3 regions of the Pseudomonas sp. P5_B3 genome follow, and region 1 is predicted to be linked to each of the others. Evidence: predicted binding sites of a transcription regulator. Region 1 holds the regulator's gene; each other region holds the start of a gene.
What was found. The regulator FliA, encoded in region 1, starts transcription of late flagellar genes. The targets are predictions, from matches to a motif close to CTAAAGTTTNNNNNNNNNNNGCCGNTAA.

Region 2: flgM (flagellar biosynthesis anti-sigma factor FlgM) is a predicted target of FliA. The motif match lies at 996-1,023, and genes of this name have one in related genera.
Region 3: AC1DRN_RS00785 (methyl-accepting chemotaxis protein) is a predicted target of FliA. The motif match lies at 1,186-1,213, and genes of this name have one in related genera.

What each region holds. Positions count from the first base shown of each region.
Region 1 is NZ_JBFULI010000031.1:45,641-47,904, forward strand. Features, by position in the region: gene AC1DRN_RS18660 (protein phosphatase CheZ) at 1-587, opposite strand, end outside; gene AC1DRN_RS18665 (chemotaxis response regulator CheY) at 609-980, opposite strand; gene fliA (RNA polymerase sigma factor FliA) at 1,149-1,889, opposite strand; gene fleN (flagellar synthesis regulator FleN) at 1,886-2,264, opposite strand, start outside.
Region 2 is NZ_JBFULI010000008.1:133,689-135,952, reverse strand. Features, by position in the region: gene AC1DRN_RS07860 (flagellar brake protein) at 1-24, opposite strand, end outside; gene AC1DRN_RS07855 (flagella synthesis protein FlgN) at 117-584, opposite strand; gene flgM (flagellar biosynthesis anti-sigma factor FlgM) at 633-959, opposite strand; gene flgA (flagellar basal body P-ring formation chaperone FlgA) at 1,127-1,885, opposite strand; gene AC1DRN_RS07840 (chemotaxis protein CheV) at 1,969-2,264, shown strand, end outside.
Region 3 is NZ_JBFULI010000001.1:159,280-161,543, reverse strand. Features, by position in the region: gene AC1DRN_RS00795 (NorM family multidrug efflux MATE transporter) at 1-57, opposite strand, end outside; gene AC1DRN_RS00790 (LysR substrate-binding domain-containing protein) at 215-1,135, shown strand; gene AC1DRN_RS00785 (methyl-accepting chemotaxis protein) at 1,321-2,264, shown strand, end outside.

The DNA.
Region 1 (2,264 bases):
TTGCTTTCGACTTCGGTGACCAACTGGGTCACTCGCTTGATCACTTGTCCCGTGAGGTCCTGGTAATCCTGGGCGAGCAGGATGTCGTTGAGGTTGCCCGACACCGCGCGATTGTCCGTGCCGCTGCGCGCCAGGAACCCCTCGACCCGTCGGGCCAGTTCACGAAACTCTTCGGCGCCGACTTCGCGACGCATGAAGCGCCCCCAGTCCGCGCTCAAGACCTTGGCTTCATCGGCCAGGCCATTGACCAGCGGCGTGGCACTTTCCACAAGGTCCATGGTGCGGTTGGCCGCGGCCTCGGTCAGCTTGACCACATAGCCCAGACGCTCGGTGGCGTCGGTGATCTGGGACACTTCTTCGGCTTGCGGCATGTGCGGGTCAATCTGGAAATTGACGATCGCGCTATGCAGTTCGCGAGTGAGCTTGCCCACTTCCTGATACAGGCCGCGGTCACGGGTCTGGTTGAGCTCATGGATCAATTGCACCGCGTCGCCGAACCTGCCTTTTTCAAGGCTCGCGACCAATTCGACGGCGTGTTTTTTCAGGGTCGACTCAAAGTCGCCCAATGAAGTTTCGTTATTGCCCATAGCTCCCCCGTGGCGCACTCATCAACCGATGCGTTCGAAAATCTTCTCGATTTTTTCTTTCAACGCCTGGGCCGTGAAGGGTTTGACCACATAGCCGTTAACACCGGCCTGGGCCGCTTCGATGATCTGCTCACGCTTGGCTTCAGCGGTCACCATCAACACCGGCAGGTGCTTGAGCTTTTCATCGGCACGCACGTGGCGCAGCAGATCGATACCGGTCATGCCAGGCATGTTCCAGTCCGTTACCAGAAAGTCGATGCTTCCGCTGTTGAGCACCGGAATGGCGGTAGTGCCATCGTCGGCCTCGACGGTGTTGGTGAACCCAAGGTCACGCAGCAGGTTCTTGATGATCCGCCGCATCGTTGAGAAGTCATCAACGATGAGGATTTTCATGTTCTTGTCCAATTCGACCTCCAAGCAGTCTTAAACGCGCCCAGCACCTGGACGCGCCATTTCAATCAATCCGGCAAAGCACTCAATGACTGTCTGGAGCACAACAGATCGCGACCGGCGCAGTTCAACACCACACCGGCCTCGTTCGCAGTGTCCCCCACACTGCCTTCAGCGCGCTCGCCACTCCCCCAAACGCCCCCGCAAACGGGCCGCGCACTGGCTGTGTAACTGGCTGACCCGAGATTCGCTGACCCCCAGGACCTCACCGATTTCCTTGAGGTTCAACTCTTCGTCGTAGTACAGCGCCAACACCAGTCGCTCACGCTCCGGCAAATTGGCAATCGCCTCCGCCAGCGCAGCCTGGAAGCGTTCATCTTCCAGATCGCGTGACGGCTCGATATGAGCACTCGCGCCATCCTCGTGCAGCCCTTCGTGTTCGCCGTCCTGCAACAGATCGTCGAAACTGAATAACCGGCTGCCCAGGGTGTCGTTCAAAATCCCGTAGTAATCGTCGAGACTCAATTGGAGTTCGGCCGCAACTTCGTGATCTTTAGCGTCACGGCCGGTTTTCGCTTCAATCGAGCGAATGGCGTCGCTGACCATGCGCGTATTGCGGTGAACCGAACGTGGCGCCCAGTCCCCCTTGCGCACTTCATCGAGCATGGCGCCGCGGATTCGAATGCCCGCGTACGTCTCGAAACTGGCGCCTTTGCTGGCGTCATATTTGGTCGACACTTCAAGCAGGCCGATCATCCCGGCCTGGATCAGGTCTTCGACCTGGACACTGGCCGGCAGGCGCGCCAGCAAGTGGTAGGCAATGCGTTTAACCAGCGGCGCGTAACGCTCGATCAGCTCGTACTGCGCATCACGCGCCGATTTTTTGTAGAGGTTGTAACCGCTTGCTGTCATAGAACCGGTCCTGCTGTCTGCTGCACGAGGCGCTCGACGAAAAATTCCAGGTGCCCGCGCGGGTTGGCAGGCAGTGGCCAGGTATCGACCTTCTGCGCGATGGCCTTGAACGCCAGCGAGCACTTGGAGCGCGGGAAGGCTTCGTAGACGGCACGCTGTTTCTGCACGGCCTTGCGCACGCTTTCGTCGTAGGGCACAGCGCCGACGTATTGCAGGGCGACGTCGAGGAAGCGATCCGTGACCTTGGTCAACTTGGCGAACAGGTTGCGTCCTTCCTGCGGGCTCTGGGCCATGTTGGCCAGAACGCGGAAGCGGTTCATGCCGTAGTCGCGATTGAGCAACTTGATCAAGGCGTAGGCATCGGTAATCGAAGTC
Region 2 (2,264 bases), on a different contig from region 1:
ATCCACGGATAAGGCATTGGACACGGTTAATCAATCTCCAGACAAAATTTGACTACGGCAGGCTAGCAGTTTGCCAGTATGTTGCGCGTCTTGATAGAGCGGGGGCATTGACCGGTTCATGCCTGACTGAGCGGGCGTGGCTTGGCAAGCCTGGAGAATGTTCCGCTGGCATCGTAAAGCGCCGGGGTTTCACCGCCGGTGAGGATTTTCAGCTGGGTGGCTGTAGCGGCCTGCTGGGTGAGGATCGACTGGCCGTTGTTGGCGTTGATGGCCTGGCACTGGGCCAGGAGATCGGTCAGCACGTCACTTTGCGCCAGCAACTGGTCGCCAATGCTCGACTGGCTGGCCAGTTGCTCAAGACCGCCACGGTTGGTCGGCAGGTTGAGGCTGGCGAGAATTTCACTGCGCTTGCGGCCATGCTGTTCGAGCAACACGACCAATGCCTGTTTCTGCGCCAGGATGTCCTCGAGCAATGGCATGTCGCGGCCATGCAATGCGAGGGATTCGGTCTGCAGTAATTCCAGCAGGTGTTGCGCTGGAGCAAAGTCGTCGGTGATCAGTTGCAGTAGATTAGTGTCGTGCATGGCTGGCCTTGGGTTTTAAGCGTCCAAAAGCCTGGCGCCGGCGGTGGCCTAGCGCTGGGCTTCGAAGTTGAGCAGTTTGCTGGCTACACGGTTGCTGTCGACTTTATAGCTGCCATCGGCAATCGCTGCTTTCAACTCGGCCACGCGGGCGTTGTCGACGGCGGGTTGATCGCGCAGCTTGTCAGTGACCTTCTGCAACTGTTGAGCCTCATCGCTGAGATGTACCGATTCCCCGCTTTTGACGGTACCGGCCTGTTCGGCCGCGGACTCCAGCGGCGCGGATTTGCCGGTTTCGGCGTTTTCCTTGCTGGCGCTGGTACGTGTACTGCCCGTAAGTGACGAGGAGCTGTTCAAACGGCTGAAATCGATGACCATGATAAAAAACCTCTGGGAATTTGGACGCTTGCCATGGTTTCGGCCATTCCCTGGAAAACTTTAGGCCCATTTATCAATGAACCTCGCGCGCGCCAGCGCTTGCCCTGCATGGAGCACAGTCTAGGGAACAGCCGGGGCAAGCGCCACATTCCGATGAGCAGGGAGCCTTACATGGACACTTCCACCTGCCCCGGCGCCATGACCTGCGCCTTGATGACTCGCTGGGAATTGAGGTTTTTCACCCGGATCTGTTCGCTCAGGCTGCCGTTTGACAGGGCTTCGCCCGGCATGCGTACGCTGAGCGTACCGCTGCGGGCGGTAATCACCACCTGATCACCCTTGCGGATGACCTCGGCCTGTTCGATATGCACCAGGGTAATCACCTGGTCGGCGACCATTGGTCGGGTCAGTCGCTGCCCGATAGCCTGGTCCAGGGAGGTCAGGTAGCCCTGGCCGATGAGGCTGATATCGCGTTCGCGCAGGACCACATCCAAAGGCTCGACAATGTTGGCGCGGCGCAGTGGCCGGGCGCTGGTCACGACATCGCGAAACAGGCGGACTTGAGCGGGTACGAACACGGTCCAGGGGGAGGCGCCCTCGCAGCGGACCTTGACCGTGACCCGACCCAGCGGCTTGGGACTCTCAAGGGTTGCTGTCAATTCCTTGTCGCACATGGGCATGTGCATGCGCGGATCGAGCGGGTTGACCTGGATCTCGTAGCGGCCTTCCGTTTGACTGGTAGCCAGATAGTCTTCTACGGTGAATTCAAGAAAGCCCTGAGTGACGCCGATAAGCATGTCAGGCAAGGTAACCGCGTCAGCAAGGGCAGGGCTGCCAGCGTTGAACAGGCAAACGGCCGCCAGCACGCCGAGCAATTTGCGGCAGGGTGTGGTCAGGCGTCGGAAAAATGTCGGTTCTGTGTTCATAACGATTAAAAAAGCAAGCGCCGTGCCGTTTAGTGATGAAGGCACGTCGCAACAACACTTGGCGTTGGTGTAGGAGTCTGGGCATGGCTGGTGTAATGGATTCGGTGAACCAGCGCACGCAACTGGTGGGGCAGAATCGCCTTGAGCTGTTGTTGTTCCGTCTCGACGGCCAGCAGCTGTACGGGATCAACGTGTTCAAGGTTCGGGAGGTGCTGCAATGCCCCAAACTGACGCTGATGCCCAAGTCCAGTCCTGTCGTGTGCGGCGTGGCGAACATCCGGGGGGCGACCATTCCGATCCTCGATCTGGCGATGGCGACCGGCTCCGGTGCTTTGAAGGACAAGAACAATCCCTTCGTGATCATCACGGAGTACAACAC
Region 3 (2,264 bases), on a different contig from region 1:
CAACGGCCCCGCCAGCCGCAGGATGGCCCGGAGTTCAGTACGTGCTGGATGCTGCATGATCATCACGCTCGATTGTCAGAGAAAACAGGAAGCCTCGATTCTCGGCGCTCTGCGGGGTTTGCACAAAGGGATAAAAAGGATGGGTGGCATGATTAAAACTCATATGAGAGAGTTTCCGATAAATTGAAGCAATCGCGTTGTAGGAGCTTTCCTGATGTCACGTCGTCTTCCTCCCTTGTATGCCCTTCGAGCATTCGAAGCGGCGGCGCGGCATAGCTCGTTTACTCGCGCCGCCGAAGAACTGTCGATCACTCAAAGTGCGGTCAGCCGACACATTCGTACGCTCGAAGAGCATTTCGCCTGTCGGCTGTTTCATCGCAGCGGGCGCAACCTGCAACTGACCGAATCGGCGCGGCTGATCCAGCCCGGCATACGCGAAGGCTTCACTGCCCTTGAACGGGCCTGCAATACCTTGCGCGCCGAGGACGACATCCTGCGCATGAAAGCCCCGTCGACCCTGACCATGCGTTGGCTGTTGGCGCGGCTCAGTCGTTTCCGGCACCTGCGACCGGGGAACGAAGTGCAATTGACCAGCGCCTGGATGGACATCGATACGGTGGACTTCAACCACGAACCCTTCGACTGTGCCGTCATTCTCAGCAACGGGCATTTTCCACCGGACTGGGAGGCTACTTGCCTATTTCCCGAAGAGCTGATCCCGGTGGGCGCGCCGAATCTTCTGAAGGATCAACCGTGGGACGTTGAGCGCCTGGCCAGTACCGAGCTGCTGCATCCGACTCCGGACCGCCGTGACTGGCGCAACTGGCTGGAGCGCATGGGCCTGACCGATCGAATCTCGCTCAAGGGCGGGCAAGTGTTCGATACGCTGGAGCTGGGCATGATCGCTGCCGCTCGAGGTTACGGCGTGTCCATGGGCGATTTGCTGATGGTGGCAGAGGATGTTGCGCAGGGACGTCTGAGTTTGCCGTGGCCGACCGCCGTCGCAAGTGGTGAGCATTATTACCTGGTCTGGCCAAAAACCCGGCCCGGCGGCGAGCGCTTGCGTCGACTCAGCGATTTCCTGCAAGGCGAGGTCCGGGCCATGGAGTTACCGGATGTCGAACACCTGGGCTGAATCGATGGAGCCGCCGCAATGGCGGCCTTGAGCCATATCCCGGTTAATCACTCAAGTATTCAGTTTTGCCGCCGAAAATCTGCTGATGGAACCTTCGTGCCAGGCTCCACGTTTACCCCACTATCAGAAATTTTGCCGAGTGCGACGGGATAAGGATGATCCGGCCCACTGGGTCAGGAGCTGTCATGTCTCAACCTCGTGCTCGGATTGCCTCACAGCTGGGTCTTGCGCTTGCCGTGATACTGGCGGTTGTCATCAGCGGCAGCACCGTGTTTGCCCTGCGCTCGCTGGACGCTGCCAACCTCGCTACCCGCGAAGAGCACCTGGCCAGCGAGGCACGGCTGCTGGCCGATCAGTTGAGCACGTTCCACGGCACGTTGCGTGAAAGTACCCAGCGTCTGAGCGGTCTGTTCGAGAAGCGCTTCAGCGCCGGTTTGAGCGTGCACCCGGATGAGCCGGTGGCCGTGGCGGGTGTGCAGACCCCGGGCCTGCACCTGGGCAGCGAAGTACTGAACAACAACTTCAAGGAAGTGGACGAGTTCAAGCAAATGACTGCCGGCGTCGCGACGCTGTTCGTGCGCAGTGGCGAAGACTTCATTCGGGTCAGCACGTCCCTGAGCAAACAGGACGGCACCCGGGCCATCGGCACATTGCTGGATCACGCCCATCCGGCCTATGCGCGCTTGATGGCCGGGCAGAGCTACGTCGGTCGCGCCTTGCTCTTTGAACGGTCCTACATGACTCAGTACACCCCCGTACGCGACAGCGGTGGTAAGGTGATTGCCGTGCTGTTTGTAGGATTCGATTACACCGACGCACAGAATGCTCAGTTCGAAAACCTCAAGCGCTTCCGCATCGGCCAGACCGGCTCCCTGGCGCTGCTCGACGAGCAGAACAAATGGCTGGTGCCGATCGCCGGTGTGCAGGCATTGGACGTGGCAGTCCCGGCCATCGTCGGTCTGGCCAAGACACCGGGCAAGGGCGATTTCTGGAGCGACAAGTCGCAAGACTTCTACAGCATTGCCGTGCCGTTCGAAGGTGGGCCGTGGTCGGTGGTGGCGAGCATGCCGAAAGCCGAAATCCGCGCGGTGACCTGGAGCGTCGGCATTCGCCTGGCCATCGGCAGTCT